One region of the Yersinia sp. 2541 StPb PI genome, then DNA from elsewhere that is predicted to be linked to it. Evidence: predicted binding sites of a transcription regulator. Region 1 holds the regulator's gene; each other region holds the start of a gene.

Region 1 (13,425 bases):
CGAAGTCACCTTTGGTGCGCAATTCGAAGCTTGGTGGTAACAGCATGATGCAGCCGCCCTTTGGGGCGGCTGTTTGATTGTTTAAACAAGAAAAGTGAGATGCCCTAAATAATTCGAGTTGCAGCCAACGCCCATGCAGCTTGAAGTATGACGGGGATTTGGTTAACTCTGCCGACCTTGCCTGTGCACAGTTAGCGCTGACGCTCAATGTATGAGGGTAATAACAATGAAAAAGAATCTACTGTCACTTTGTCTGGCATTGGTTTTAGGGGTTACAGCACCTCTGGCGGTGCAAGCAGAGTCAACTATTTCTCCGGCGAATGTTTCTATCGCGCCGACGATCAGTACCGCCACCTTACAGCAGTTACCATGGCAGCCATTAGTGCCACCGACTACGCAGGACATCAAACTGACTGCGGCGAGTCCACAAATCTCTCAAGGGAATATTGAAGGGGCTGTTGCCGCTTTTGCTTTACCCGCCGATCGTGGATCGATGGAGATTACACTTAGCAGTTTAGTGACTGATAATCAGCTCTTTTCCCCTAGCGTTTTAGTGCTGGACGAGCAAATGCGCCCAGCGGCTTACTATCCATCCAGCTATTTCACTTATGAAAAAGCGGGCATTATGACCAGTGATCGTCTGCAAGGGGTGATGAAACTGACCCCGGCACTGGGCCAGAAACAAATTTATCTGCTGGTTTATACCACCCGTGACGATTTAGCAAAAACCACCAAGTTACTTGATCCGGCTAAAGCTTATGCCATGGGTGTCGGCAATGCGGTACCGGATATCCCAGATCCTATTGCGAAACACACCCCGACAGGCAACCTGAAAATCAAGGCAACTGCTGAGCAGGGGATGGGTAACGTTATGATTGGCTTAATACAGTCAGCACCGGCTTCGGCTCCAGTCGTGGTCGGCAGTGCGGTTCAACCTACGCCAGCCGCAGTACCCGCACCGATAAAACCTGCGGAGCCAATGCTGAGCGACACTGAAAACTACTTCAACCAGGCGATTAAAGATGCGGTGAAAGCCGGTGATGTCGATAAGGCGCTGAAATTGTTGAACGAGGCGGAACATTTGGGCTCAACTTCAGCCCGAAAAACCTTTATTGGTAGTGTAAAAGGCAAGGGTTAAATCCCGGCACTGCCGAATATGGCTAGATGGTTGGTGCGCTTTGGCGCACCTTTTTTCGTTGGGTCTTATATACAGCTACTGCTGCTCGCAACGCCTCGTTTTGCTATTGGTTATCTTCGCGACACCTTGTTTTGGTTAATTCTGCTTTAAATCTCAAACTCACTTATTTAGTTTTTTGCTAGAAAGAAAAAGATTAAATGAGAATTTAAAAGGCATGCGATTGAGCTTGCGCCGATATCATAAATTGAATGACGGTTTATTGTTTATCCATTCAAATTAAGGTGCTATTGATGCCGAAGGAAAACCAACTCTGCCTATCGGCCACGCTACAGTCGTGGCCGATTCCATTTATGGCGCAACCGTGGGCCCCGCCGATCACAGAAGATAATCTTTCATTGTTAACTATGAGTTCTATCATGGCTCAGTTTACATCCCTTCAGGAAGAGAAGATATTGCCATTAAAGGTGACGGCAAGAGACCATGAGTTATTAGAAAAGATGGCACAAGAGCTGCCCAATGTAAGTTCGACGTCGGATCCTGTTTTCAGTCAGGCGATGCAGTTAATTGATAGTGCCAGAGTCCTGGATCAGAAAACGTGGACGCAACAATTTCCAGCAATCAGTGACGCCCGAGTCGGGCGAATTGTGGATTTTTATCTACAACTCCATGCTGTAGAGGGATTGGAGTTTGCAAATAGTTTAGATGATTTATCACATTTAAGGCCTGGGTTAACCGCGGCTCAAGGGTATGAAAAAGCTCGTGTTATCAGCCTGGAGCGGGATATCCTGTTTAAGTTATGCCAAAAGAGCCTGACACTATCCACAGCAGAAAAACTGACGCCACTCGCCGCCCTGAGTCTTGCCTGGTGGTTGAATCAAGAGTATCAGCCCACGCTGGCTGAATTATCCATGGCAGTTTATCGGCCTGAAAATAAAGAGACCAAGCTTCAGGCGGCGATACTTTATAACCATTCCCATTATGGCAATCGCTATGGTGAAACAGCAGGAATTTCCACTGCGGATTTAAACGATTGGGGGCTGGAGCATCTAGATTCGCCGGAACTAGCGGTTTCCAGAGCGGCCAGGGTGTTAAGGGTTATCCATGAAGGGATGGATGCTCAGCCTACGATATTGCAAGCACCAGAGGCCTATCTTGCTAATGGATTTGCACCGAAAAATGCCCAGGGCAGCTATCTGAAAAAGGAGTCGCTGGAATTGGGGGAAATGATTTTAACCGGATGCGGACAGATTGGATTTGATGCCTGTAGCCAACAGGATTTCACTCAATTTATCGATTTCGAACACGCAGTAGGCAGTTTGGCGTTTTCGCTCAAAACTACACTTAAGTTACATTATCAATTGCAAGGTAGGGCTTTTGATGAGTTGGTAGATAAGAATACCGAGCAACTGTATACATTATTACTTCAGGAAGAAGAGCAATTACATAAGAGCGGTGGAGCGCGCTACAGTCCGACGGCAATCTTCTTATCTCACTTCAGCCAATCTAATGAAGTCGAGCCTCTGACCGTAGAGCAAACGGCTGGTGTCATCAAAAGAATAGCCGGATCAATCGATGTGTCCCATTTGTCTGAGTCAGCTCAAGTCACCTTTAATAGAATAAATCTAATGGTAGACAACGTCGTTGCCGGTACAGCCATTGACGTGGAACATGAAAGATTTGTATCGGACCTTAAATCGCTGGCTCAACTTACTGAGCAAAGCCACCCCTTATATATTTTGGCGCATTATCGACTTTATAAAACAGCGCAAGAAAAAATAGAGCGACAACTCGCTTATCTCGATATGCGTCTAGCCTATCGCCATCTTCCCGCCGCTTTTGATGACGATCAGGCGATAAGAGAGATCCTGACAGAGGCTGGGGTGGAAAAAGTCGATGATTCCAGAGCTTATTATTACCGTTATAGCGACCCGCATAAGCAAAATGATTCACCTGTTAATGAATTTAAACGGCGTCGGGATGCAAGCAATCGCTTTGTCGCCAATATGTCGATGCCTGGTAAGAACGGTAGGTCGATTGATGTTTATAAGACGCTAGATGCGAAAAAAACTGAATATCATGAGTGGATAAAATCGCATCCGGCAGTTCGCTCTCAGGCAATCAAAACATTAATTGAGAAAGGTCAGCGGCCAGAGAGTGGTGCGCTACAAGATAAAATCAATGCCCTTGCCAAGGACTATCGGCCAGAAACTGAAAATTCGCGTTTTTGGCGCACGGCCTGGACATCGTTAGAAGAGAGTTGGGTGTGTAAACTCCCACTACCTAACCCGATGTGTACTATCGCCAGAGTCGAAGGTCCGCGTTCCCGTAACGAAAATGAAAATATGGCAGCGGGTATGGTGGCTATGGTGATGGAGGCGGGTCAGCTCAGGGGAATGGAACGCGGGGTGAAATTGATTGAAAATTCGCCACTGGGCGTAAAGCCATCGGGTCCTTTGGCTCCTCCGTCACGGCCTGTTATACCTTCCCGTTTGCCGGTTGCGGAAGGCGAAGTGATACCAACGCGTCAGACGATACCAAGCCCGCCTGGAAAGCCAGTTGAAGTGCAATGGGTTGAGCTAAAAGATCCACTCGTCTCTGGTGGAATGCGTGAAGCTTGGGTCAGACAGGGGGGCGGCGCGACCTATTGGGAAGTCGACTTAACCACCGGTAAGGACGTGGGTGTTGTCTTGAAACAAGGCCCTGAATTTAGCCGGCAGGGCAGGTTACCAGGGGGCGGGCCCAATCGCTTTACCGAAACTCATATATTAACCAACGCCGACTTTGATTGGCTGGAAGAAAGTGCATTAAGACCCGCCAGCAAAGGGGATGCTCCCTGCGCTTTAACCTCATCGGGCATATTCACTTACCTGAATACCAGTGAAATGAGTTTAGCTGAGAAATTTTTTGGGCCGTTACGTGATAATGTCGCCGCCTCAAGAACCTCCGGAAAATTTTTGCATCAGATTCTTGAACAATTTAAGGCCGAGGGTATTCAAACAGATGTGTCAATATTTCAGAAAAATCTAAGAGACCCTCTGAGTTCCTTTAATCAAGCAATCGAATCATTTCCGGAGAGAGTAAATGTTTATCCTTTGGATTTGAATGCGATAAAAATGGAAATTAGCAGTTTAAAACCTGGCGAAAGTATGATGTTTTTTCCTGAGCGAGCACATGTGATTACCATAGTGCAGACCGCCAACAAAGAAGGGTTGTACGTTTTTGATACAAATTTAATGAATGTAGAACAGCTGAAGTTAATGGATCCTAGGGTAAGAAAGTTCTATAAAGACCTGGTTCCTGAACTGATCATCCAAGAAGACAAAAAATACCTTTCTGGGCAAGATGCAGCAGTGTTACTTGATATGTATTTCAGGTCATCCAGTGAACGTAATAATACTGGTGCTGCAATTATCCGTTATAAGGGACGGACTGCCCAAGCTCATCAATAATAAAGAACAGCGTAATAAAACGACTTCATTTTGTGGGGGGTAATAAAAAGCAACCTGATGTCGCTGGGGAGCTAATCTGCGCTACAATGCCCCCTTATCTACGAATTAGCGGGGGGCGATATTTTCTTCCCAGCAGGGAGCAAACTGCATGTCTACCGGCGATGCATCAATTATAAAACCTATCCAATGGTGTGCCATTGAGCAGCCGAATTTACCAACTGCTATCGCTGATTGGTTGATGGAGTTGGGGTCGATGACCCGGCGTTTTGAGCAGCATTGCCAACGGGTTCATGTCGAACCCCAGCGAGAATGCTTTATTACGCGTAATGAGTTAGGGGAAGATGCGGAGCACTTACCTGTAAGCGAACGCTATTGGCTGCGGGAAATCATTTTGTGTGGTGATAATGAGCCTTGGCTGCTTGGTCGCACGGTTATCCCCGAGCAGACACTGTCTGGGCCGGATAGGGCGCTGGTGGATTTGGGCACCCTCCCACTCGGGCGCTATTTATTTGGTGGGGACAATTTAAGCCGTGATTATATTCAAGTGGGGCGGCAGAATGAACTTTGGGCGCGCCGCTCATTGCTGCGTCTGTCAGGCAAACCCCTGTTACTGACGGAAGTTTTTTTACCGGCCTCGCCACTGTATTCGGTTTAAGCCGTAGTAAGATTTTGGAGATGGATAAATTGAAGGGAAGTACTGTTCAGACCAAATGGCAGGCTTATTGCCGTTTAATGCGGATTGATAAGCCTATTGGCTCGTTATTGCTATTGTGGCCGACGCTGTGGGCATTATGGCTGGCAGGGCAGGGTATCCCAGAAACCAAAATACTGATTGTGTTTGTGTTGGGTGTGTTTTTTATGCGTGCGGCTGGTTGTGTCGTCAATGATTATGCTGACCGAAATATTGATGGCTTTGTAAAACGCACCGCATCCCGCCCGTTACCCAGTGGCATTATCAGTGAACGAGAGAGCAAAATCCTGTTTGTCGTTTTGGTACTGCTCTCGTTTGGTCTGGTGTTAACCCTTAATAGCATGACCATTTGGTTATCATTGGCAGCACTGGCGTTAGCCTGGATTTATCCGTTTATGAAGCGGGTCACTCATCTACCCCAAGTGGTATTAGGCGCAGCTTTTGGTTGGTCAATTCCGATGGGATTCGCTGCGGTGAGTGAGAGCTTACCCTTGGTTTGTTGGCTGTTATTGCTGGCGAACATCTGCTGGACCGTCGCTTATGACACGCAATACGCAATGGTTGATCGCGACGATGACCTGAAAATTGGAGTTAAGTCCACGGCGATTTTATTTGGTCAACATGACAAGCTGATTATAGGTTTACTGCAACTGGCTACACTGGTGTTGATGGTTGCTATCGGCTGGCTGATGGGGTTGGGCGGCGCATTCTATTGGTCAATCCTGCTGGCGGGTGCCTTGTTTATCCACCAACAAAAGATGATTGTGCAGCGTGACCGCGACGCCTGCTTCCGTGCGTTTTTGAATAATAATTACGTAGGGCTGGTGTTGTTTTTAGGGATTCTGATTAGTTATTGGCAGTAAATACGTTTCTGGAAAACAGTCAAAAAAATGGCCAGATGATGAATCCGGCCATTTTTGTTTAGCGGCTTGAGGAATCAATCTTCCGATTTATCCTCTGCCTCGGATTCTGGCCGTTGATTGCTGGTTTCGGCTGGCATACTGACACTCTCGATAGTCAGTTTCACTTCCGGCGTCATCAACGCACTCAGCATATTGTAAACTTCCAACGTATGTTCCTGAACCGCGTCACCACTGTCACTGATATATCCCTCTTCACGCAAGGTACCGACCAGTGTTGAAAATACCGCTTTATCGAAGAATTCTGGTGCGTTAATCCCGTGCAGAACAGACAATCGCTGCGCCATGATACGGCTCTCTTTCTCCAGCGCTCCACGGTTAATGCTCGGATTGGCACTGAGCAGCGACAGGGTAATCGCGTATCGTTGCAGGGTTTCCCGCACACCGGCGGCCAGTAATTGCAGTGGGCGAATTCGGGCCGGATTCAGCACTAGTTCGGTCCCTTTGTCACAAATCAACTGCTGGCGGGCCAGTTCATCTATCAGCGTGTCCAGCGTCTGTGGTAACTGCTCTTTGCTGTAATGCAGGAACAGTTCAGCTTTCAACATCGGATAAATCATACTGATTTGGCGCAACAATTCGTCACGGGTAATGCGGCGGTGGTACATCACCATGCTGGCTATCAGTGACGGTAGCATCAGTAAGTGCTGGATATTATTGCGATAATAGGTCATCAGCACGGCTTGTTCCCGTGGCAGGATGATAATGTCACCAATGTTGTCTTTCTCCACCTCAAACTTATTCATATTCAAGGCGTGATTAAGTAACTCTTCCGGTGTTTTATCCGGCACAGTGACATCTTTCGCATAAGGCACATTACGCATCAGTTGCAGATAGCAATCAAGTTGCTCAAGCAACTGCTCACGGGTGAGTGAACGCTGACGTGAGGCTAACAATGCGGTAGAACACAAGTTCATGGCATTCGCTGCTGCCGCATTATTTATTCTCACCATGATCTTACCGGCCAAATCATTTACCGCCGGTGTCAGCCAGCTTGGGCGCTGAGCTTCAATCGGATCAATGGCATCACGCCATTGCGGTACATTGGTGTTCAGATAGGTGGTCAACGGGATCGGTTCACCAAAGTTGACATAGCCCTGACCGAGGTTACGCAACTTACGCAAGCCCCGCAGCATCTGCAACAGGCTCTCTTTCTCTTTGGTCGCACCACGCAGCTCTTTGGCATAGGTACCCACTTCCATCACATGTTCGTAACCGATATAAATCGGCACCAAAGTGATTGGACGTGAGCCACCACGCAACATCGCCTGAATGGTCATCGACAGTGTGCCAGTTTTTGGCTCCAGCAGGCGGCCGGTACGTGAGCGGCCTCCTTCAACAAAGTATTCAACTGAATAACCACGGGTGAACAGTTCACCTAAATACTCGCGGAAAACCGTTGAATAGAGTTTGTTGCCTTTAAAGGTGCGACGAATAAAGAACGCGCCCAAACGGCGGAAGATAGGCCCGGCAGGCCAGAAGTTAAGGTTAATCCCGGCGGCAATATGCGGCGGCACCAGCCCTTGATGATAAAGCACGTAGGAGAGCAGCAGATAATCCATATGGCTGCGATGACAAGGCACATAGACGATTTCATGGCCATCTTGCGCCAACTGCCGCACCCGTTCTGCATTATGGACGTTAATACCTTGATACAAACGGTTCCACGTCCAGCTCAATACTCTGTCAGACAGGCGCACGGCTTCATATGAGAAGTCGGCTGCGATCTCTTCCATCAGCGTAATGGCATTTTGCTGTGCTTTCTCATGGGAGATTTTCTTGGTCCGCGCTTCATCGGCGACGGCCTTTTCAATCGCCTTTGATGTCAGCAACTTTTTGAACAGATCCTGCCGGGCAGGCAGACTAGGGCCAACCGCTGCCAGGCGTTGACGGGAGAAGTGCATCCGCGCTACGCGAGCCAGTTTGTGGGCGATAGTTTTATCGGTACCGTGCTCGCTGGCCATCCTGCGCAGTGAAACTGTGGTAGAGAAACGCACAAAACTATCGCGACCCAGCCACAATACCGCGAAGAATTTTTGCACTCCGTTAAGCACGCGCAGATGGGGTGTTCCGTGGCCTTCACGCCCCGGCGAACGACCAAACATCACGGAAACCGGTAACATCTGGATATCTAACTCGGGATTATTGCGGTGCAAATCCAGATAGTCGTGGAACAGCTTTACCGATTCCTGTTTAGGCGCGTAGTAGCGAAAGACCCGCGGGCCATTATCGATAAACACATGGCTGGGCAGTTGCACTCCATCGATTTCCAATGGAATCAATGGGTCGGGCAGGTCTTGTGCTTGACACTGCGCTCGCAAAGTCAGCAAATCAGCCTTAGAATTGTAAGGCAAAACGTACAGAATAGGACGAGAGGGGTCTAGCCCTAACTCAGTCACAGGGTCTGCCGGAATAACCTTGCTTTTTACCAACATTTTAAGTGGTAAATTCAATAACTTATAATATATTTTACGCCAACCTGACATAACTACATGAAGCCTCTTGTTAGCAATTCGTCGCAAGGATACCAGAAACTGGTTTTGAGATCTGTGGTGATAAGACAACAGAAAGCGGCAAAAATCATCATTAACTTAAGATAAAGGCAATAAAACATGGCGAATCAATCAACAGGGCTGGCCCGAGTCTATAAAGCGGCCGGTTATTCTGTGAAAGGCTTAACGGCTGCCTGGAAAAACGAAGCGGCATTTCGTCAGGAAGCTGTTGCTGCCATAATCGCTATCATACTGGCCTTCTGGCTGGATGTAGATGCTATCGCACGCCTTTTATTAATTGGTAGCGTGGTTTTAGTGATAATTATCGAAGTCATTAACAGTGCGATTGAGGCGGTAGTGGACAGGATTGGCAGTGAGTTCCATGAGCTATCGGGCCGCGCCAAAGATATGGGGTCCGCGGCGGTATTCCTCGCTATCTTGTTAGCGTTATTTGTTTGGATAACCGTACTTTGCCAGCATGCCGGTTAATGTTATGACGAACAATGCCGCAGAAATAAGCTGTGATTAATCCCTGTTTTTATTCACTCTTTGGTTCCCAACACCCGCTTACCTGTATATACTCACAGCAAGACTGTATAAACAAACAGGGGGCGGAATGAAAGCACTTACTACCAGACAGCAAGAGGTTTATGACCTGGTTCGCGATCACTTAGCGCAAACCGGCATGCCACCGACCCGTGCCGAAATTGCGCAGCGTCTGGGGTTTCGCTCTCCTAACGCCGCTGAAGAGCATTTAAAAGCACTGGCCCGTAAAGGCGTCATTGAGATTGTTTCTGGCGCTTCCCGTGGCATTCGTTTGCTGATGGAAGAAGAAGATGGCCTGCCACTGATTGGTCGGGTTGCCGCAGGTGAACCTTTGCTGGCACAGCAGCATATCGAAGGGCACTACAAAGTAGACCCATCAATGTTTAAACCGAGTGCAGATTTTCTGTTGCGGGTTAATGGGATGTCGATGAGAGATATCGGTATTCTGGATGGCGACCTATTAGCGGTGCATAAAACGCAAGATGTGCGTAACGGGCAAGTTGTAGTGGCACGAATTGATGATGAAGTGACGGTAAAACGCTTGAAAAAACAAGGTAATATCGTACAGCTTTTGCCAGAAAATAGTGAGTTCCAACCGATTATTGTCGATCTGCGCGAACAAAGCTTCACCATTGAAGGATTGGCCGTCGGTGTTATCCGTAATGGTGACTGGATCTAACATTAGCGTTTTATATTGAACTGATAAGCCGTTCCTGCTCAGGAGCGGCTTTTTATTATTAATGACCCCATTAAACGATTCAGACGCCCAAATTAATTGACGTTGCAGGCAGGCAGCCGCAAAGAAGCTCGCTAATTCCGATCAATGCTAACGACAAGTAGATGATTTGGATGACAAATCTGCGGGGAGAAAATTTGAATGCTGCTTGCTGCGGCCTCTCAGAGGTGATGTCTGGGAAGGGGCCAAGTAACAAGTACAGCTAGCCTGCTACAGCTCCAAGTATGGAAAAGTTATTTAGATTGAGACGATTCCGACAATAAGTTATTACCTACTGTTTTAACTGAATAATATCAGTGCTTATTTTTACTTTATAGCTATAATCTCAGTGATTAATATTATCCTGACTTTAATTGCTAGTATCCTCTGCTATAATTATTCGTACGGTAAGCGAAACAACGAAGTTTAATTTTAAATTATGACTGTGAGTGACTAATTTAAATGTGGTTGTTTTTATCAATAGAGAACGTTTATCGTATTGAATTAAATAAACTGACTAATCCCAAGGTAACGGAGATATTATGAATAAAGATCAAGCCGACGGTAACTGGAAGCAGTTTAAAGGTAAAGTGAAAGAAAAATGGGGCAAGCTGACTGACGATGACTTAACGGTAATCGAAGGTAAGCGTGACCAGCTAGTGGGTAAAATCCAGGAGAAATACGGCTATCAGAAAGAGCAAGCCGAGAAAGAAGTCAAAGCCTGGGAAGACCACAGCAAATATCGCTGGTAACAGCATTAAATGGAATTAAACTGATATTGATATAAATTAATCGGGTCTCTCGTTTCATAGAATATGCATTGTTAATCAACCCCGTCTAGTTATTGGTGTATCAACTCCAATTATACTGAAGCGGTGAGGTTATTTTAATAAAAGCTATTCTAGCTCACCTGTATTTATATCTACATCTGCACAAGGACGTGCCTTATTATTAATTATTACCCTGTCGCATTGCTCGCGGCAGTCTACTTTTTGCTAACCGATATATACCCACCAGGGATCTCTATCTATACCCTAAATAATTCGAGTTGCAGGAAGGCGGTAACCGATTTGTACAGCATTTATGCTAGCCCGCTGGGTGAGCCTCAAGGATGAGGCTCATTAATCCCGATGAGCTTACATGAGTAAGTGATTCGGGTTATTGAGAGCAGCCAACACACATGCAGCGTGAAGTATGACGGGTATAAGGCAAAAGTAATTGGAGAGCAGCTAACATTGCTGCAACTTCAATTAGGTACGCAGCTATTTCTTTTTAGTAACAATAGAGTGGTCATGGTCACAATGCTCATGGCTTTCGCATGCTTCAACTTCCCCGCATTCAGCACATAAACCGTGCGCTTCAACCACACTGTGACGCAGCACAAAACCTGATTGTTTTGCTAACTGTGACAATGCCTCTTCAATGCCCACGGTGGTGCGTTCAGTGACTATTTTGCACCGATCACAGATAAATAGCGCTGAAGTATGGGTTGGCTCTTCAAAATGATGACATAGCACATAACTATTAGCTGACTCGACGCGGTGAATAAACCCTTGCTCCAGCAAAAAATCCAATGCGCGATAAACAGTTGGAGGCTTGGCTTGTGGCTCAGACACACGCAACAAATCCAACAGGTCATAGGCACTGATTGCGCCAGGTTGTTGTGCCATTAAGCGTAGTACTTCAAGACGTTGCGGTGTCAGCCGGACGTTACGTTGTTGACACAGACTTTCAGCCTGAGCCAGCAGCTTTTCCTCATCGATAGGTTTCATGATATCCATCCCGCAGCATTTGAATTGAAATGATTTTACCATATTTAGCGTTAATCGCCGATAGGTGAAAAAACGAGGGGAAGGTGGGTATCACACTTTTGTTAATTCACAGGATTCGATGACAGAACGATCAGTCGTAGAGTTCAATTATCACACAGGCAGCTATGGTCAGCTTCTATGGTATAATTACTCATTCCATCCCTTTGTAGGGTTCGCTCGGCGGGCAACTTTAAAGGGTATTTGATGAAATAATAACCGATGAAATCACCGTAAATGCACGCAGCCCAGACTTTTTCCAGCACCCCGGCCAATAAGCCACACTACCCTCTACAACGTTTTTCCGTCGCGCCGATGCTCGATTGGACCGATCGTCATTGCCGTTATTTTCATCGTTTGTTAACCAAGCAGACCTTGTTATATACCGAAATGGTCACCACCGGTGCCATTATTCATGGTAAAGCTGACTATCTGGCTTATAGCGAACAGGATCATCCGGTGGCACTGCAACTTGGAGGCAGTGACCCGCAGGCGCTGGCCCATTGTGCCAAATTGGCTGAACAACGCGGCTACAATGAAATAAACCTAAATGTGGGTTGCCCGTCTGATCGGGTACAAAATGGTCGTTTTGGCGCTTGCCTGATGGGTGAGGCTGAACTGGTCGCTGACTGCATTAAAGCTATGCGCGATGTGGTTTCTATTCCTGTCACCGTTAAAACTCGTATCGGCATTGACCAACTGGATAGCTATGAGTTCTTATGCGAGTTTGTGCAAACGGTGGCGGACCGTGGCGAATGCGATATCTTTACCATTCATGCTCGCAAAGCCTGGCTCTCAGGGCTTAGCCCGAAAGAGAACCGTGAAGTGCCACCGCTGGATTATGAGCGGGTTTATCAGCTCAAGCGTGATTTCCCAACACTGACTATTGCCATTAATGGTGGTGTGAAAACGCTGGCTGAAGCCAAAGAGCATCTTAAACATCTTGATGGGGTAATGATGGGCCGTGAAGCCTACCAAAATCCAAGCATTTTGACCCAAGTGGATCGCGAACTATTTGATGTAAATGCCCCAGTGGTCGATAGCATTAAGGCGATTGAAGCGCTTTATCCTTATATCGAACAGGAGTTGTCTCGCGGCGCTTATTTGGGCCACATCACCCGGCATATTCTTGGGATTTTTCAGGGAATTCCTGGTGCGCGTCAATGGCGTCGCCATCTAAGCGAAAATGCCCATAAGCCTGGTGCTGGCGTTGCTGTAGTAGAGCAAGCCTTAGCGCTGGTCACTCGGCCTTATACCCTTCGTCCTTGAAGTCGCAGGGTTGTTAGCTACGCTAGTGACTCGGCCCATCCGGTGGGCCTCGCAAGGCGAGGCCGCTGCAAGCAGCGTTCAAATCACTTGACTGTGTAAGCTCATCGGGATGCGTTCACTTGCTGCCTACCTGCGACGCCAATTACTTTGAGTATAATAGAATAGTAAATTAGCTATAAGTTAGTCAAATTGACCATGCCTATCCATTTTTCTGGTAGGTATTAATATTACTTAATCATTAAATTCAATGAATTAGCTGATATGTTAAAGTTGGCATGCTTCTTGTAATACTTCTTATAAAATTCCCGATTTGTTCGTTATATTTAATGATGTGGTTGTGGGACATACACAATTATTAAGGAGCCAGCCATGTTTGAAATTCTCTTTGTTATCGGCT
Region 2 (13,425 bases), 2.8 Mb from region 1:
GCGTGCATTGTTGTTTATCTCAGGCTACGCGGCAAATCAGGCGGTATTGGCGGCGTTAACTGCCGCCGACGACAGGATACTGGCCGATAAACTCAGCCACGCCTCTTTGCTGGAGGCGGCTGCACACTCTCCGGCTCAATTGCGGCGCTTTGTGCATAATCAGCCCGATGCGCTACAAAACCTACTCGATAAACCCTGTGCGGGCCAAACATTGGTGGTCACCGAAGGCGTTTTTAGTATGGACGGTGATAGCGCTCCACTGGCTGCTTTGCAGCAAAAAACTGTGGCGGCGGGTGGCTGGTTACTGGTGGATGATGCGCACGGAATTGGGGTGTGTGGCGAAGGTGGCCGTGGTAGTTGCTGGCAGCAAGGGGTAAAACCTGAACTGTTAGTGGTCACTTTTGGCAAGGCATTCGGCCTAAGTGGGGCGGCAGTGTTGTGTCAGGAACCGGTTGCCGAGTATCTGCTGCAATATGCCCGCCACCTGATATACAGCACCGCGATGCCGCCAGCACAGGCTTGTGCGCTGCAAGTGGCACTATTACGTATTCAGCAAGGTGACGACTTGCGACAGCAGCTTCAGCAACGTATTGCGCAATTTCGGCGTGGAGCGGCAGACTTACCGTTGCAATTAGGGGCATCTGAAACCGCTATTCAGCCACTGCTGGTGGGTGACAATCAGCAAACACTGACACTGGCGGAGCAACTACGCGCCGAGGGGTTATGGGTAACGGCGATTCGCCCTCCAACAGTCCCGCCGGGGGGCGCCAGATTGCGTATTACCCTGAGTGCTGCGCATCAATATGATGATATCGACAGATTGCTGGAGGTGCTGTATGGCGTTTGTCGCTGATAATCCACGATTACCCTTGGTTGATAAACCGGCGATTGCGGCTGCATTTAGCCGGGCTGCTGGCAGCTACGACTCAGCGGCAAGTTTGCAACGGGAAACGGGGAATACCTTATTGGCGCTGGGTTATCAGCACCCTGGTGCGTCGGTGCTGGATGCCGGGTGCGGTACTGGCTATTTCAGCCGCCGTTGGCGTGAACGAGACAGATATGTTACTGCGCTAGATTTGGCCGCCGGAATGTTGGATCACGCCCGGCGACAGCAGGCTGCGGACAGCTATTTATTGGCTGATATTGAGAATATACCGCTGCCAGATCAAAGCGTTGATATTTGTTTTAGTAATCTGGCGCTACAGTGGTGTGCTGATTTACCGCAGGCGCTAGCTGAGTTATATCGCGTCACGCGAGTTGGCGGCATCATTCTGTTTTCTACCTTGGCAAAGGGGTCTCTTGACGAGCTGGGGCAGGCGTGGCAACAGGTAGATGGCCAGCGCCATGTGAATGATTTTCTCCCCTTTCAGCATATCAGTGACGCTTGTCAGGGGTATCGCCATCACCTGACAACCGAGTTATATCAGCAACAGTTTCCTGATGTAATTGCGCTTATGCGCTCTCTGCAAGGCATTGGTGCTACGCATTTACATCAGGGGCGTCAGTCTGGGTTAAGTGGTCGCCAGCGGCTGGTGGCCCTGCAACGCGCTTATAGCACCCAATCTGGCACCTACCCGCTGAGTTACCATTTAGTTTATGGGGTTATATATCGTGATTAAACGTTGGTTTATCACTGGCACGGATACCGATGTCGGTAAGACAGTTGCCAGTTGTGCCTTACTGCAAGCCGCAGCCCAGCAGGGCTATCGCACCGCCGGTTATAAACCGGTGGCATCCGGCAGCCAGATGACGCCTGACGGATTGCGCAACAGTGATGCTTTGGCGCTACAAGCAAACAGCAGTACGGCACTTAGTTATTCACAGGTGAATCCGCTCACATTTCTGGAGGCAACCTCGCCCCATATTGCCAGTGCCAGCGAAGGGCGTGAGATTGATTTGTCAGTTTTATCGCAAGGACTACAGCAGCTTGAGCACTCAGCAGAATGGATATTGGTCGAAGGGGCTGGCGGCTGGTTTACCCCACTGTCGCCACAGGCAACTTTTGCCGATTGGGTTTTACGAGAGCAACTGCCAGTAATTATGGTTGTTGGCATCAAATTGGGATGTATCAATCATGCTTTGTTGACCGCTTTGGCTATCCGACAAGCTGGGCTGAAACTGGTAGGGTGGATCGCTAATGAGGTGATACCTGCGGGGGGGCGACAAGTTGAGTATATGGCAACATTGACACAGATGATCAGTGCCCCGCGATTAGGTGTCGTCCCCTATCTGACGGACCTTGACGTGTATCCCATCACCCAGCGGCGTGATCTTGGTGGCTATTTGGATTTAGGACTTTTGGCTGAGGTGCCACTGAGCTGAATTTTTGACGGCGATATGACCCTAAAGGGCTAATAGACATTATTAGCCCTGAGTTTTTTGCGGAGTATGGCCGCTATCATCGGCTTTAGTTTGCATGAGGGAGAAACCACTCTGCGCCATATTAACTGGCCAAATGCGTAATAATCATCTCTTCATCCAATTGAGCCAATGTTCCTTGTGCCACATTTCGGCCATCGGCCATCAAACAGAATCGATCTGCCACATGCTGAATAAAGGGTAAACGGTGTTCAACCAAAAGTACCGTCAAACCCAGGCTACGACTGAGCTGATGTAGGATATTGCCAATATCCTCAGTCAACGGCGGTAAAATACCACTCCCCGGTTCATCAAGAATCAACAGTTCTGGCTCTGTCACCAGTGCTCTGGCAATGGCCAACTGCTGTTGTTGATTACGGGTTAGCTCCCCACCACGTTGGGTGCGTTTGTCATACAGTTGCGGGAATATATCAAAAATCCAGCCCGGAATTTGGCGCGACTTATGGCGGCCCGCCAGCACGGCTATCAGCATATTCTCCTCTACACTCAGTTGAGAGAAGATCTGCTGCCCTTGTGGTACATAGCCAATACCCAGAGCAGTACGCCCCTCAACCGGCTGCTGTAGCAAATTCTGCGGCGGTTCATGATTAGGTTGCCAGGTCATGGTGCCACTCTTAATTGGCAGATGCCCCATGATGCAATTAATTAACGTCGTTTTTCCTACGCCATTACGGCCAATCAGGCAGGTACACTGCCCACGGGGGATCTCGAGATTAATATCCCAAAGGATATGATTCTGTCCATAGTATTGATTCACAGCGGTTAAACTCAGCATCAGTGCTTCTCCTCAGTCGATCTCAGTAGTTCACAGGTGGCCCGGTGTTCTGTAACGGCTAGTGAAGGATTAACCAGCAAATCTGCATACTTGGTAGCGGCAGTACAGCATAAAACACCACACTTCTAACGGGTGGTTGTCGGTGTAAATTGAGGTGAAATGGGCGAATTGCGGCATTAAATGGCATCAACAGGCTATTTTTATCCTTAATCACCCTGCGATAGGATGATTTTTAGTCTATTAATGCGTTGCACCGCTTTAGACCATTTCCCCTTTAATCTCTCCGTTTCACAGAGATATAAAGCAACTCTTGGGCCAAGTTGCTATACAGAGAGTAAAATCTGTTTGTTAACAGGCTGTAAATGGTTTTAACGCGCAGCGTGGGGTAAAAATAGCTCAGCCTGGCGGGGGGCGAGCGTAGAGTGATGGCTAGCTTGCACTTAAGCGGTGCTTTGGTGGAGAAAATGGTGCAGTAGAAAAAGAGAGAGGTCAGAGGTCATTAGATACAGGTGTTAACTAGTGAAAATTATAGAATTAGCAAGCTACATAGTTAGCACTAATTGAAATATGCGGTGAAATAAAAATGTAAAAAAAACACTAAAAAAGCCAGTTAGTCCCCATTTATCCCCCAAGCTTTGCTTTTCGCCAACTCCCAGCCGCTGTGGGGTTGAATGAGTTATCCACCATTCCTGTGGATAACCTTGTGCATTAGCCATAGAAAACTGATGGCAAGCGAGAGCGGGCGCGGCTTGCGCTCCTGTTGTCCGCATTCTCTACTTTTTAATAATTTATTTTACTTTCAATGGGTTATTTAAAATCAAGCGCTGAAAAATCATAACTGGCGATGATGAGTGATCTTTAATCGATTAGTTATCACTAAAGTGTTTATGTTAACAGTTGGGGATAAAAACGCTTTTACAGTGCAGCTGTCGTTTAGATGTCACTGTAACGAGGCAAACAATCTCCTGGTGAAAGACATTCCTACATTTTGGTGCTTGAAGCTGGTTTTATATCCAGTATCATAGAGGTGGCAAAATTCTATGGGGCTTTCATAATTAGCCTCCTGATAGTGTGTGTTTCTCCAGTGGGTAGCAAATTCATGAGTAAATTATTCAAACTACATTCTGAGTTTAAGCCAGCAGGCGACCAGCCTGAGGCCATCCGTAAACTGGAAGAAGGGCTAGAGAATGGTCTGGCTCATCAGACACTGTTGGGGGTAACGGGATCGGGTAAAACCTTTACGATAGCCAATGTTATTGCTGATTTGAATCGCCCAACCATGGTGCTGGCACCCAATAAGACATTGGCAGCACAGCTTTATGGTGAGATGAAAGAGTTCTTTCCCGATAACGCGGTAGAGTATTTCGTCTCCTACTATGACTACTACCAGCCTGAAGCCTATGTCCCAAGCTCTGATACGTTTATTGAAAAAGATGCCTCGGTAAATGAGCATATCGAGCAAATGCGGCTATCTGCGACCAAAGCACTGCTGGAAAGGCGTGATGTTATCGTGGTGGCGTCGGTTTCTGCGATTTATGGTCTGGGTGATCCTGATTTATACCTGAAAATGATGCTGCATCTGACTAAGGGTATGATCATCGATCAGCGCTCTATTTTGCGTCGCTTATCCGAATTGCAGTACAGCCGTAATGATCAGGTATTCCAGCGCGGTACCTTCCGGGTGCGTGGTGAAGTTATCGACATCTTCCCCGCAGAATCTGATGAATGGGCGTTGCGGGTAGAGTTGTTCGATGAAGAGGTCGAACGGTTGTCCATCTTTGATCCATTGACAGGCCAGTTACAGCATGAAGTACCGCGCTTTACGGTCTATCCTAAAACGCACTACGTTACCCCGCGCGAGCGTATTTTGCAGGCCATGGAAGAGATCAAAGTCGAATTGGCCGACCGCCGTCAGGTGCTATTAGCCAATAACAAGTTGTTGGAAGAGCAACGTATTAGCCAGCGGACCCAGTTTGACCTTGAAATGATGAATGAGCTGGGCTATTGCTCCGGTATTGAAAACTATTCCCGCTACCTTTCGGGCCGTGGTCCAGGCGAAGCACCACCGACGCTATTTGACTATCTACCGGCTGACGGTCTGTTGGTGGTTGATGAATCCCACGTCACTATTCCGCAAATCGGCGGGATGTACAAAGGTGACCGCTCACGCAAAGAAACATTGGTGGAATATGGTTTCCGGCTGCCATCGGCACTGGATAACCGGCCAATGCGGTTTGAAGAGTTTGAAGCACTGGCACCACAAACTATTTATGTTTCAGCAACTCCAGGTAAATATGAGCTGGAGAAATCCGGTGGCGATATCATCGATCAGGTCGTGCGGCCGACGGGCCTGCTCGACCCATTAATTGAAGTACGGCCGGTAGCCACACAGGTTGATGACTTGCTGTCAGAGATCCGTATTCGTGCAGCGATTAACGAGCGGGTGCTGGTGACCACGCTGACCAAACGTATGGCTGAAGACCTGACCGAGTATCTTGGAGAGCATGGCGCCCGTGTTCGTTACCTGCATTCGGATATTGATACCGTTGAACGGGTAGAGATCATTCGTGATCTGCGTTTGGGTGAGTTTGATGTATTGGTGGGAATTAACTTACTGCGCGAAGGTTTGGATATGCCAGAGGTTTCTCTGGTCGCAATTCTTGATGCTGATAAAGAAGGTTTCCTGCGTTCTGAACGCTCTTTAATCCAGACCATTGGCCGTGCGGCGCGTAACCTTAATGGTAAAGCAATACTGTATGGCGACAGAATTACCGCCTCAATGGAAAAGGCTATTGGTGAAACGGAACGGCGCCGTGTCAAACAGCAAGCTTACAACGAAGAACGTGGCATCATTCCGCAAGGGTTGAACAAGAAGATTGGCGATATTCTGCAATTGGGCCAACCCTCTTCCCGTGGTAAAGGGAAAGGGCGGGGCGGCAAAGTGGCCGATCCCAATAATTATCACGCCTTGCCACCAAAAGCGCTTGATCAGAAAATCCGTGAGTTGGAGTCTAAAATGTACACCCACGCGCAAAATCTGGAGTTTGAGCAGGCAGCAGAACTGCGTGATCAAGTCCATCAGTTGCGCCAGCAATTTATCGCGATATCTTGATGCTCATCAGCCCTGCATTATGTGAGCGGTAAGCAATGGTGCGACAAATCGGGAATTTATGCTTGTCGCATCAACCTATCCTGATTAAGGTGTGCGACTAATAAAATCATCACCTAGATAGACTCAAATAACCTGGCGTTGCAGGTTGGTGGCAAACCCACAATTCAGCAGCCCCAAGTCGGAGAGTAAAAGTGCGAGATAAATAATGAGTGATCACTTGTCGAAAGATCCATTACACGGTATTACCCTTGAACAACTGCTGACCAAACTGGTTGAGCATTATGGCTGGGAGGAGTTGGCATACCGTATCAATATCAACTGTTTCATCAGCGATCCCAGCATTAAATCCAGCCTGAAGTTTTTACGCCGTACACCATGGGCTAGAACTAAAGTGGAGGCGCTGTATATCCATATGAATGACAGCGCAAGGTTGCAAGCTCAAACTCAAGCTAAGCCTCTTAGCTAGTTTGCCCCACCGAGCTGTTGCAGGGTGTTTTCCAGTGCCTGGCGCAGTAGCTCACGGTCATGGCGGTAAGGGATATCTTTTGCTTCCAGTGGCTGCTGGATAATAATCCTGTCTGTTACACCACTGATATCAATTTGTGGACTGACAATTGCCGCATCAATAATTTTGCGGCCAATCTTGCTTTCCATTATCGCCAGTTTTTCTTGCAACGATAGCGCGGCCGCCGCCACACTGAGTTCACGCCCCAGATTACCGATATAAATCATACTGGCAGAGCTGCGTCGTAAGGCCTGAGTTAAGTCATCTAGCAGTAACAAGGGCATCAGACTGGTTAAGAAACTACCTGGCCCAATCAAAATAACATCGGCCTGGCTAATTGCTTCCACGGCTTCCCGCGTGGCGTGAACGTGCGGTGACAACAACATCTCTTGTGGCATTTTTGCCAGTTGGTCGATATTCACCTCACCATAAACGGGGTGCCCTTCATGATCGATGGCCAGCAGATCGACCGGCTGCTCAGACATTGGGATGAGCCATGCCTCAACCTTCAGCAAGCTACGTACCAGATTGATTGCCTCGATAGGTCTGATGCTGAGATGGTCTAACGCTTTGAGCATTAAATTGCCCAGATTATGGCCCGAGAGTTCGCCATTACCGCTAAAACGGTATTCAAACATTGCCGAAGCCACACTCGGCTCAGTGATCAACTGATTAAGGCAATTGCGGGTATCACCCCAGGCAATCCCTCCTTCTGAACGGCGAATGCGGCCAGTCGAGCCGCCATTATCGGTGGTGGTAACAATACCTGTCAGGCGTGAACCCAGTGGCGAAAGGGCTGACATCACGCGCCCCAGGCCATGGCCTCCCCCTAAAGCAACCACTCGATCGAGATCCGCTAATGTGCGATTTCGCATATTTTTCCTGTCTAAATATTGTTGCCTGGCTCTAATAGCGTAGCTAAGGGTGAAATTGCTGCATAAGTTAACGGATTTGCCGCGAAAACGCGATAAAAGCCATTGTTTTAGTGATTTTAAACAAAGTATTAGCAACGGATTACAATAGACTGAATAACAGTGAGTTTTGTTAGATAAGTCGTTGTATATAAAAATATATAACGAAAAACAGCCATTGGCTATCCTGCCGTTTTAGCGTTAGAATCTCTAGGAAAAGTAGGGTTTTTAGCGACTCATCTGCCACTAAGCGCTTTACTTTTTAAACCATGGTTCGGTGGGCAGTAGGTAAACTGTCACTGAACATAAACTCCTAGCCTTGGCGTCTACGTTGTCTCGTCCGCGAACAATATGATGCTCTGGCCGTGGCTTTAAGCCACCAGGGTGCGAGGTAGAAATGCCTGCATCTCCCGTATTTGGAAAGGTGTTATGGTACAACTCACTGACGCATTTGCGCGCAAGTTCTATTATTTGCGCCTATCAATCACCGATGTGTGCAATTTCCGTTGCACCTATTGCTTGCCGGATGGCTATCGCCCCGACGGATTAAAAAGCTTTCTGAGTCTGGACGAGATAAGCCGCGTCAGCCGCGCCTTTGCTCTGTTGGGAACAGAAAAAATTCGTCTGACGGGCGGCGAACCTTCTATGCGGCGCGACTTCACCGATATCATCGCGACTATCAAACAAAATCCGGCGATCCGCACACTGGCAGTCACCACCAATGGCTACCGTTTAGCCCGTGACGCCGCCCAATGGCGGGAGGCTGGATTGACAGCCATTAACGTCAGTGTCGATAGCCTTGACCCGCGACAATTTCATGCCATAACCGGGCAGGATAAATTTCATCAGGTCATGCAAGGCATTGATGCTGCTTTCGATGCTGGTTTTGAGAAAGTCAAAATCAATGCCGTACTGATGCGTGATGTCAATGATCGCAATCTGAATGCCTTCCTCAGTTGGATAAAATCGCGACCGATTCAACTGCGGTTTATCGAATTAATGGAAACCGGCGAGGGGGGGAAGCTGTTTCGTCAGCATCATGTCTCCGGTGGTGTCATCCGCCAGCAATTACTCCAACAAGGTTGGCAACAGCAAGCGCGGGCGCGCAGTGATGGCCCGGCGCAGGTGTTTTATCATCCGGATTATCTGGGAGAGGTCGGGCTGATTATGCCGTATGAGAAAGACTTCTGCGCCAGTTGTAACCGCTTGCGTGTTTCAGCGCTGGGAAATCTGCATTTATGCTTATTTGGCGAGCAAGGTATTACGCTACGTGACTTACTGGGCAGCGATGACCAGCAAGATGAGTTAATGGCACGCATCCAGAGTGCATTGCAAACCAAGAAACAGACTCATTTTCTGCATCAGGGCAACAGCGGTATTACCCAGAATTTATCGTTTATTGGCGGTTGATAGCGGGCAACGTTAAGAACAGAAGAGAATATATGACCCAACTAACTCACATTAACGCCGCAGGCGAAGCCCATATGGTGGATGTTTCCACTAAAGCAGAAACTGTGCGCGAAGCACGGGCAGAGGCTTTTGTTGAAATGCAGGCCGCGACGTTGGCGATGATTATCGAGGGCAGCCACCACAAAGGTGATGTCTTTGCCACTGCGCGTATTGCCGGGATTCAGGCGGCTAAAAAAACCTGGGAATTGATCCCACTGTGCCACCCACTGTTGCTGACCAAAGTTGAAGTTCAACTGGAAGCACAACCAGAACACAACCGTGTGCGTATCGAAACTTGCTGTCGCTTGACCGGTAAAACCGGCGTGGAAATGGAAGCGCTGACGGCAGCTTCCGTTGCCGCCCTGACAATTTACGATATGTGCAAAGCGGTACAAAAAGACATGATAATTGGCCCGGTGCGCCTGTTAGCAAAAAGTGGCGGGAAATCCGGTGATTTTAAGGTGAACCCATGATTCAGATTCTCTTTTTTGCTCAGGTGCGTGAACTGGTCGGAACCGACAGCCTGCAATTGGCGGCGGAATTTCCCACTGTCGAGGCACTGCGCCAATCCCTGTGCCAACGGGGCGAACGCTGGCAATTAGCCCTTGAAGAAGGCAAATTACTGACGGCAGTGAATCAATCACTGGTCAATGTTCACCATCCGCTGGTGGCGGGTGATGAAGTGGCGTTCTTCCCGCCGGTGACCGGAGGTTGATAATGGAGCATACCCGTATTCGTGTGGGCACTGAGACCTTCAGTGTGGGTGATGAGTATCACTGGTTGTCACAGTGTGATGAAGATGGCGCGGTGGTGACCTTTACCGGCAAAGTCCGTAATCACAACCTGGGTGATAGCGTCAGTGCACTGACGCTGGAACATTACCCAGGCATGACAGAAAAGGCGTTAGCTGAGATTATTGATGACGCCCGCAGCCGTTGGCCTTTACAGCGTGTTAGCGTTATTCATCGGGTAGGGCCACTGTTCCCCGGCGATGAAATCGTCTTTGTCGGGGTGACCAGTACCCATCGCAGTATGGCGTTTGATGCGGCTGAATTTATAATGGATTACCTGAAAACAAAGGCACCATTTTGGAAACGGGAAGCCACAACGGATGGCGAACGTTGGGTTGAATCACGCGACAGTGATCATCAGGCGGCCAGGCGTTGGTAAATTGAGCGTAAACCAGTGTAAAGATCACTGCTAAATGTCTATTTTTACTCCCTTGTTGACTGTACTTCTGTGGTACCCTTAAAAAGTCGGTGGGCTGTCAATTTAGATGGCCTGTATCATTATTTATATGCATAAGGTAACTACCATGGATCGCTATCCACGCTCTAATGGTTCGATTGTCGAACGTGCCAACACAGGCATTCAGGCATACATGGCGCAGGTATACGGCTGGATGACCTGTGGTCTGTTATTAACGGCGGTTGTCGCTTGGTACGCAGCGAATACCCCTGCGATACTCAACTTTATATTTTCCAGTCAGATCACCTTTTTCGGGCTGATTATTGTTCAGTTAGGTCTGGTATTTGTTATTTCTGGCATGGTTAACCGCCTGAGTGGCTCGATGGCTACCTCGCTGTTTATGCTCTATTCCGCATTAACCGGTTTGACGATATCCAGCATTTTCATCATGTACACCAGCTCTTCTATCGCCAGCACATTCTTGATTGCTGCCGGTATGTTTGGTGCCATGAGTTTCTACGGCTATACCACCAAGCGTGATTTGAGTGGTATGGGCAGCATGCTGTTTATGGGCCTGATCGGTATCGTGTTGGCATCGATTGTTAACATCTGGCTGAAAAGCACGGCGCTAATGTGGGCAGTGACCTACATCGGGGTGTTAGTGTTTGTTGGTTTGACTGCTTATGATACCCAGAAGTTGAAAAACATGGGCTCACAGTTGGATGCCAATGATAAAGATAACTTCCGCAAGTATTCCATCGTGGGTGCTTTGACGCTGTATCTTGATTTCATTAACTTGTTCTTGATGTTACTGCGGATTTTCGGCAACCGCCGTTAAGCTGGTTGATTCAGGGCTGCGACGCGGCAAACTTGCTCGCCGTACGCTGCTCGAAATGCTCATTGACCGATGTCAACTGCGCTTTCTGCGCTGCGGGCGTCGGTCAATTTTTTGGTCTCGCAACTTGCTCGTTGTATAGGTTGATCAAAATTTTAAAGGACACCCCTGTGGTGTCCTTTTTGCTTTTGGTGAATGCAGGTAAGTCTTGCTACCGTTTAATGTCGCTATGCAATTTTCCGCCTAAACATCCCATAGGCGGCACTCCCCGTGGTGGCGGTTATCACGAGTAACGGCCACAAACTGTGCCAGATAATATCGAAACTGGCATCCTTGAGGTAAATCTGTTTGGTGATATCTGTAAAGTGGCGGATAGGGTTGATCCACGTAATATTTTGCAGCCAGATAGGCATATTCTCGACCGGCGAGACATAACCGGACAGCAAGATAGCGGGCATCATAAAAACAAACACGCCAATAAAAGCCTGCTGCTGAGTGGAACATAACGAGGAAATCAGCAAACCGAAGCCAACGAGCGACAAGCCGTAGAGCAGCATGGTGCCATAAAACAGTGCCAACGAACCAGCAAACGGAATTTGGTAAAAAAAGATACCGATAAACAAGACGATACTTGCCTGGAAAGTCGCGACAATCAGTGCCGGGACAGCTTTACCAATAAAAATCTGCCAGGTGGTTAGCGGTGAAACTAACAACTGCTCGAGTGTCCCTTGCTCCCGCTCACGAGCCACCGACAGTGATGTCACAATAAGCACCCCGATAGTCGTAATCATCGCAATCAATGATGGCACCACGAACCATTTGTAGTTCAGATTCGGGTTATACCAATTGCGGATGACCAACTCGCTGTTGTTGGGCTTTATCTGGCCTTGGGTTAATTCTAATTGATAATTTTGTACGATTTGCTGAATGTAATTGGCGGCAATTTGCGCGCTGTTGGAGTTACGCCCATCCAGCAATAATTGCAACTGAGTGGTTTTGCCATTAGCCAGGTCAGCACTGAATTGCTCTGGGAAACGTATCAAAAGCAGTGCTCGCTGGTTATCAATCACTGGCTGAATTTCTTGCGGGCTGTGGAGCAGTAAGACATGAGAAAAAGCCTCTGCTTTGGCAAAGCGTTGGGTCAGCTCTACAGATGCTTTCCCGCTGTCTTCGCTATAAATAGCAATGGTGGCATTGGTCACTTCCAATGTAGCGGCGAATGGGAACAAAATGACTTGTAATATGACCGGCATAATTAATATTGCACGTGTCTGTGGTTCCCGCAGCAGTGACTGCAACTCTTTGATAATCAATGTGTAGAGGCGGTGAAACATATCTTGCTTCCTTCCTTTAATCTAATCGGCGCCTAATCTAACCGACGATTAGTTTTCCATGCCGTCAGGCCGATAAATACGGCTGCTGAGGCGACCAGGAACAACAGGTTAATCACCAGCACGGTGCCGATATTCCCCGCCAGAAACAGGGTTTGCAGACTGCTGACAAAATAACGGGCCGGAATGATATAGGTTACGGCGCGCACGATAGCGGGCATGCTGTCAATTTCGAAAATGAAGCCAGACAGCATCACAGCCGGTAGGAATGCGGCATTCAAGGCCACCATTGCGGCGTTAAATTGATTGCGGGTAATGGTCGAAATTAGCAATCCCATACCCAGAGTGCTGGCCAAAAATAGGCTGGTCATAACAAATAGTATCCACAATGAGCCACGGAAAGGCACATCAAGGATAAATACCGACACCGCCATGCAGAGTGTCATGGCTATCATGCCCAGGACGTAATAGGGGATCAGTTTCGACAACAGCAACTCGCTGCGCGTGACCTGGGTCGACAGCAGCGCTTCCATGGTTCCGCGCTCCCATTCACGGGCGATCACCAGCGAGGTTAGAATCGCGCCGATAACCGTCATAATAATGGTAATGGCTCCGGGAATAATAAAATGTCGGCTGATGGCGGCAGGGTTAAACCAATAACGGACCTGAATCTCAATCAGAGGATCGTTTTTTTGCCCTAGGTTTTGCGCCTGTTGTTGTTGCCAGATTTGCCACACCCCTTGTGCGTAACCTTGCACAAAGTTGGCGGTATTGGGTTCACTGCCATCAGTAATCACCTGAATGGGGGCTTTACTTTCGGGGCGCGCAAGCTGCTGCGCAAAATCATTGGGGATCACAATTAGCCCACGAATTTTTCCGGCTTGCATCGCCTGAATTAGCGCCTGGCGATTATCACTGATTTGCGGTGAAATATAAGGTG
Region 3 (6,215 bases), 2.3 Mb from region 1:
TTACCTTAGTGATGAAACTAAAGAACGCTATCACCAGTGCACAAATATTAATTGCGGCAAAACCTTTAAGACCCATGAAACAATCGTTGATACGATAATGGAGCCGGGAATAATTAATGCTGTACCGCCCCACCCTAAAGGGAATCAAGGCGTGTTGTGGATGTAATTGAAGAAGCCTGCAAATTGCAGGTTTTTTTATTATTAAAATTTGGCGTAATTAATATCTTATTGGGGATAATTGGCGGTTTATCGTGCTTGCTACTGGATGCAGCCTTGAGGGTGTAAAAAGTGCCGTAGACACAATGTAGTCATTTTGTAGTCACTCTGTTGCCATTTTCAAATTTCAGGCACAAAAAAACCGCCTCTCGGCGGTTAACGACATACTCATACTACTTTGTTTTACTTAGAATATTTTCCATGGTGCCCGGGGCGGGACTTGAACCCGCACAGCCATAAGCCGAGGGATTTTAAAACGCCGGTAATATCTCTTTCTTTCATAAAGTTAACTGATTTTTTCGCCAAACTTCGCATTTAATTATATGTAACAGATCAACAATTTAGAAAATCAGATCGAAGAATATGGCGAAGAAAACACAAGGGATTAAAAGTAACTTGTAAATAATATTTTTACTGCGAACCACCGTCATGGGGTGTCGGGGGTCGGAGGTTCAAATCCTCTCATGCCGACCAAATATCCCAAAGAAAACCAATCCGTTAGGGTTGGTTTTTTTGTTTGTGGGATTTGGTGATGGTAAAACAATGGTGAAATAATGGTGAAACCCCGACGATACTTTTAGTTATCATCATCGCGCAACGGGTAATTCAGACCACCGGGTAGTGTAAGCTGGCGATAGCATCTCTCGTTTCATCTGCCATGCTTTCTGTATGCCTTGTCCGGCAAACCACACCTTTCCTTTGCCTGACCTATTAATATCGTCTAGCGCTGCCATAAGCGCTGCACTGTTAACCTTGGGCTGGTTATCATCGAACAATCCCAGTTGAGCTATACCCTGGCTGTAAAAATCACCCAGCATCACCCCACCCTTTTGATAGCGATAGCCCTCTTTCCAGATCGCATCGAGACAGCCTGCTGCGGCGGCAATGATGTCACGCGAGTCCTGAGTGGGGATATGAAGCTTAGTGCTCACTATGTTGCCGTAGTAAGACTCATTGAGTGCGAACGGGCTGGTTTTGATAAAAGCTGATATATGTCGGCAGTATTGATGCTCGCCGCGCAACTTCTCAGCCGCACGGACAGCATATCCGCAGATAGCTTCGCGCATATCCTGATAGCTGGTAATACGCTCCCCAAAGGACCGACTACAAACTATCTGCTGTTTTGTTGGGGCGAACTCTTCAAGCTCCAGGCATTGCTCGCCGTTAAGTTCTCTAACCGTTCGCTCTAACACTACATTGAAGTTTTTACGCACAAATTGAGAGTTTGTATCTGCAAGCTGTAATGCCGTGGTGATGCCCAGTTGATTGAGCTTTTTACCAATGCGACGGCCAATACCCCATATGTCCTGTACCGGCGTTATCGCGAGTAACTTACGCTGCCTGATGGGATCTGATAAATCCAGCACACCACCGGTTTGACTCCACAGCTTAGCCGCATGGTTTGCCAGTTTAGCCAGGGTTTTAGTTTGAGCTATCCCTACTCCAACAGTGAGACCGGTCCACTGCAATACCCGCTGGCGTACATCACGGCCAAACTGATCAAGGCTCATACAATTCTTGACCCCGGACACGTTCAAGAATGCTTCATCGATTGAGTATATTTCTGTAGCCGGTGACATGGCTTCCAGTACCGTCATGACCCGGTTAGACATATCAGCGTAAAGCTCATAGTTACTGCTGAATGTAATCACACAATGTTGCTGGATCAGATTACGCATTTTGAAATAGGGTTCACCCATTTTAATGTCGAGCAATTTGGCCTCGCGGCTACGAGCTATCACACAGCCATCGTTGTTTGAAAGGACGACTATCGGTTTCCCCTGTAAGTCTGGCCGGAATACAGACTCACAACTCGCATAAAACGAGTTTACGTCAGCGAGGGCAAACATTTGCAGCATCGTTAATAACGTATTTCACAACACCAAATGTTTCTAAATCGTCCCCGCCATCACTCAAAACAATGGGTGCATAATCTGGGTTCATGGCTTCAAGCTGAATAACAGGATGTAAGCACAGCTTTTTTACTGTGAACTCCCCTCCGACAGCAGCGATAATAATATCGCCATGTTGGGCTGTGATACTGCGATCGACAACAAGTAATGACCCGTCATAGATACCGGCCCCGGTCATTGAATTACCCGACACTCGCACAAAGTAAGTTGCAGCAGGATGAGCAATGCATAGTTCATTCAAATCCAGTGGCCGTTCGACATAATCCGCCGCGGGACTAGGGAAACCAGCGGGGATAGTCTCGTTAAACAACGGGATGGGAACGATTTCACGAAGCGGAGAGAGTGGGTAAAAAATCATCATTCACATCCATTATTAACTGTATATACATACAGCATAAATTGTAGGGACATTCTTGTGAAGTAAGAAAACGAAAGTTTTTTGCAAGCCTCTGGATCTTCGAAGAAGATAAGAAAACTGACGAAGAGATTTTCAAGGATATGTGGGAAAGTGCTGATGATTGGTTTCAGCCTTAGGCATAGCTGGAAAACCTTGAAGAGTCGTAACTAGTCGCTTAGTATTGCATTATCTAATTTCATAAAATAAATGAAATTTATGCAACAAAATTCTAGCGATTTGAAAAGGCATTCAAAAAAACAATGAAAGAAATCACCCCTCACTTGTCACACCCCAAATACCGACCTGATATTGATGGGTTAAGGGCGATAGCTGTAATACTTGTTTTATTTTTTCATGCTAAAATCTTCGGTGTTAATTCTGGATTTGTTGGCGTTGATGTGTTTTTCGTGATATCAGGATATTTGATAACTTTAGGGATAAAAACTGGATTAGAAAAAGGTAATTTTTCATTCATTGATTTCTTCAAAAGAAGATTGTGGAGATTGCAACCTGTTTTTATTACTTTAATAATTGTAGTGACAATAATAACCACACTGACATACCTTCCTGATGATTATTTAAAATATACCAACAGTCTTAGATACGCATCCTCATTTTTATCAAACGATTATTTTTCCAACTTAAATAACGGATATTTTACAGATAATGTGAACATTATGCCTTTATTGCATACATGGTCATTGTCTGTAGAATGGCAATGGTATTTATTGTTACCTTTTTTAATGTTTATATTTTTTAAATTACTTAACATTAAAAAATGGACATATTGGATATTACCACTTACAGCTCTAATGATAATAGGCATTCACTTTGGCTCTCTTGCAATACAAATAAAAGAAATAGATGAGAGTAAAACCTTGTCTTTTATCTTCAACGATAAAAACTCACTGAAGTATTACTATAGCTTTTCTGGCCGCATTTTTGAGATGCTTATAGGATCATCTTTAGCTGTTATTGGCTCGTTAAAAGTAGACCGAATTCCGCAATGGTTAAACTCCATCATTGGCATTGCTTGTATTGCAATTATTGTCGCTATAGGGATGAGAGGCGGAGTTTTAGATTTTTACCCAAATAAATATGCACTATCTGTATGTTTAAGTTCTGCCATTTTAATATATTTGGGTGGTTCAAAAAATAAAGGATTTGCAACAAAAATATTATCAATAAAACCAATAGTATTCGTTGGGTTGATATCATACTCTCTTTATATTTGGCATTGGCCGGTACTAGCATTTATTAGAAACTTAAATATAGAAGAAACATGGAGTGTTATTTTATTAGCATTACTTTTATCATTCTTACTTGCTATTGTCTCGTATCGTTATGTTGAAACTTTTTTCAGAAGAAAAAACTCATTATCCTTATGGAAAACTTTAATAGTTTTAGTGCTAATACCATATATCCTTGTGTCCACCCTGAGCCATAAAAGTAAAGTTACCAGTGGCATTCCATCGCGATTAGGTAGCAACTATATGAACTTGGTTCATAATAAAACAATTCAATACAATTGGATTGATAGAATTAGAAATGAATGCAATGTAGAAAACTTAAGTCTAATAATGCTTAACTGTCACTTTAATGTGGGTGCAAAAAAATCCGCGATTGTCATGGGGGACTCATACTCTGATCATTCTTGGCAATTTTTGAAATCCATCATTGGGGATGAGAGTATATCATTAGATTCAAGTTCACTTGGTGGGTGTTTAGCTGTGGAAGGTGATGAGCAATCTGAAAAAAATATATGTACAAATAGAACTAATGAAAATTACAATAAAATCAAAAAAGGGCTTTATCAGTATGTAATTATAAGTCAAACGTGGGGGCGATATATTAGCAATGAAAATCATGCCAACACCAGCGAAGCAAAGGAAAAGCTAGAGAAAGGACTTGAAAGCTCCATAACTAAAATAATCAATAGCAACGCTAGACCAATTATTATCATTGGAATATTTGATGCATACAAAAACCAAAATCCATTCTATCTTGCAAAAATACAACAAAATTCTTGTGTAATGAGAGAATATAAGTCTAGAGAACTATTACACTCTACGTGTGACTTCGATAGCAATTATGATAACGATCAATATAGAAAATGGATTGATCAAATGTTTTTAAGGTTAAAAGCCAAATTCCCTGAATTGATCTTAATAAACATGTATGAACTTCAATGTTCTACTGGCGTATGCAGGACGGATATTGACGGCTACCCCGTTTATCGAGATTGGTCACATTTAACTGATTACTCATCGCATCAATTTGGCATTGAATACCTTAAGATGCATGGTAATATCTTCAAATAATGACCGGGCAGAAATGCCCGGTAACTTTACAGATATATAGGTTGTGGTAAGAGTGGTTTTAACCACTCAGGAAGGGATTCAAAATATGTAATATATCTTAGGTCATTTGCATAAACCTCTCCTAATAAATGGTAATATTCCGATGATTGTTGGCAACAGAACCAGCTAATAATTACTGTTTCTGTTCCATCAGAAAATTGCACATATAAAATACCCATATAACTCCCGAGTTAAAATACATAATCAACTAAATTAGATGCAAAATTGCTTAATGTGCCAACCGTTGCATTAGCAGAGTAATAAATGGTTTGTGCAGTGATTACCGGGATATTCATAGCTGTATATGTTGACCCATAACCTGCCGTAGTGGTCATTGCGCTTGCCCGCCAAGCGATACCAGAAAGAGACGATGAAAATGCCATACCAACAACGCCATTAGTAGATGTCCCCAATGCGCCATCTACGCTGCAATACTTAGCATTTATAGGTAAGTAATTGGGCATATTTATTGGCAGTAGCGGTGTCGTTCCTGTTGTTGTAGTCAGTACAGTTATTCTAGGGAATGAAATAGAACGGTCTAACTGATACCCGACAGTAAACTGGCTGCTTGCAGTTCGCCACACACTGACCAACGCGGACGCCGTATAACCTGATGGCATATTAGCCCCGCCATACACCTCTGGGACCAGCACTGACGTAGCATTAACTGCAAGCAATGCAGAAACTTGAGTTGTTGGGTTATAAATCGCATACAGAGCCACAAAGCCCGCAGCCGGAACGGTGCCGGTATCCATACCACCAGCGCCATTAGTGGCAAGGTTAATTATTTTGTTGAAGTTGGTAAGCTTATACTGACGCCCACCTAACGCCGTTTGCACGATTAATTCATCTGCCGTAAAAGTGGCTGTTGCTGATGCTGCAGTAACACTCATTCGGGCATTGCGTGATGTGCCAATAACACCGGTTAATTGTGGAAGATGGGCTACATCGCTTAAGCCAAGGTTTGCAAGAGCAGCAGTTACTGCCGCTGAACCAGCCGCCGCAATTTCAGAGAAATTATTACTTGTTCGAAGAAAAAGTTTTTTCAATGCTGTCAATAACTGAGTTCTGTTGGATTTATCAAGCACCACACCAGTGGATTCAACAACCCCAGCGATCTCCTCCTGAATAGCATCAAAATAATCATCATCCAAAGCCGTAGCCGGTACGCCGGTTTGTGGGTTACCGCGCGTAAAGCCGTTCTTACCCACGCCAAATTTATCAATTTGCGCGGAGGGGGTATCAATGCGATGCATAAAGGGTTACTCCAGATATAAGAAAGTCACGTAGGTGTGTGAGGGGCAAAGTTTGTTAATGACGCATTCGGCG

What was found. Region 1 encodes LexA, which represses DNA repair genes until DNA is damaged. Its sites were predicted from a motif close to TNCTGTATGTACATACAGNA; they were not measured.
Positions count from the first base shown of each region.
Region 2: the regulator LexA is predicted to act here: its motif matches at 4,154-4,173, upstream of uvrB (excinuclease ABC subunit UvrB).
Region 3: the regulator LexA is predicted to act here: its motif matches at 2,505-2,524, upstream of umuD (translesion error-prone DNA polymerase V autoproteolytic subunit).

Region 1 is NZ_JAZGQB010000001.1:368,402-381,826, forward strand. It holds gene V1953_RS01580 (maltoporin) at 1-40, shown strand, start outside; gene malM (maltose operon protein MalM) at 227-1,138, shown strand; gene V1953_RS01590 (hypothetical protein) at 1,429-4,587, shown strand; gene ubiC (chorismate lyase) at 4,736-5,242, shown strand; gene ubiA (4-hydroxybenzoate octaprenyltransferase) at 5,272-6,141, shown strand; gene plsB (glycerol-3-phosphate 1-O-acyltransferase PlsB) at 6,216-8,684, opposite strand; gene V1953_RS01610 (diacylglycerol kinase) at 8,811-9,179, shown strand; gene lexA (transcriptional repressor LexA) at 9,307-9,915, shown strand; gene V1953_RS01620 (CsbD family protein) at 10,494-10,703, shown strand; gene zur (zinc uptake transcriptional repressor Zur) at 11,214-11,723, opposite strand; gene dusA (tRNA dihydrouridine(20/20a) synthase DusA) at 11,997-13,028, shown strand; gene pspG (envelope stress response protein PspG) at 13,398-13,425, shown strand, end outside.
Region 2 is NZ_JAZGQB010000001.1:3,204,072-3,217,496, reverse strand. It holds gene bioF (8-amino-7-oxononanoate synthase) at 1-853, shown strand, start outside; gene bioC (malonyl-ACP O-methyltransferase BioC) at 837-1,619, shown strand; gene bioD (dethiobiotin synthase) at 1,612-2,322, shown strand; gene V1953_RS14500 (ABC transporter ATP-binding protein) at 2,444-3,154, opposite strand; gene uvrB (excinuclease ABC subunit UvrB) at 4,254-6,266, shown strand; gene V1953_RS14490 (VF530 family DNA-binding protein) at 6,472-6,732, shown strand; gene V1953_RS14485 (gluconeogenesis factor YvcK family protein) at 6,729-7,646, opposite strand; molybdenum cofactor riboswitch at 7,981-8,125, shown strand; gene moaA (GTP 3',8-cyclase MoaA) at 8,112-9,092, shown strand; gene moaC (cyclic pyranopterin monophosphate synthase MoaC) at 9,125-9,604, shown strand; gene moaD (molybdopterin synthase sulfur carrier subunit) at 9,601-9,846, shown strand; gene moaE (molybdopterin synthase catalytic subunit MoaE) at 9,849-10,301, shown strand; gene V1953_RS14460 (Bax inhibitor-1/YccA family protein) at 10,447-11,157, shown strand; gene V1953_RS14455 (ABC transporter permease) at 11,382-12,488, opposite strand; gene V1953_RS14450 (ABC transporter permease) at 12,521-13,425, opposite strand, start outside.
Region 3 is NZ_JAZGQB010000001.1:2,672,875-2,679,089, forward strand. It holds gene V1953_RS11960 (DNA-binding transcriptional regulator) at 1-166, shown strand, start outside; gene V1953_RS11965 (Y-family DNA polymerase) at 804-2,066, opposite strand; gene umuD (translesion error-prone DNA polymerase V autoproteolytic subunit) at 2,050-2,487, opposite strand; gene V1953_RS11975 (acyltransferase family protein) at 2,787-4,847, shown strand; gene V1953_RS11980 (hypothetical protein) at 5,078-6,142, opposite strand; gene V1953_RS11985 (YmfQ family protein) at 6,149-6,215, opposite strand, start outside.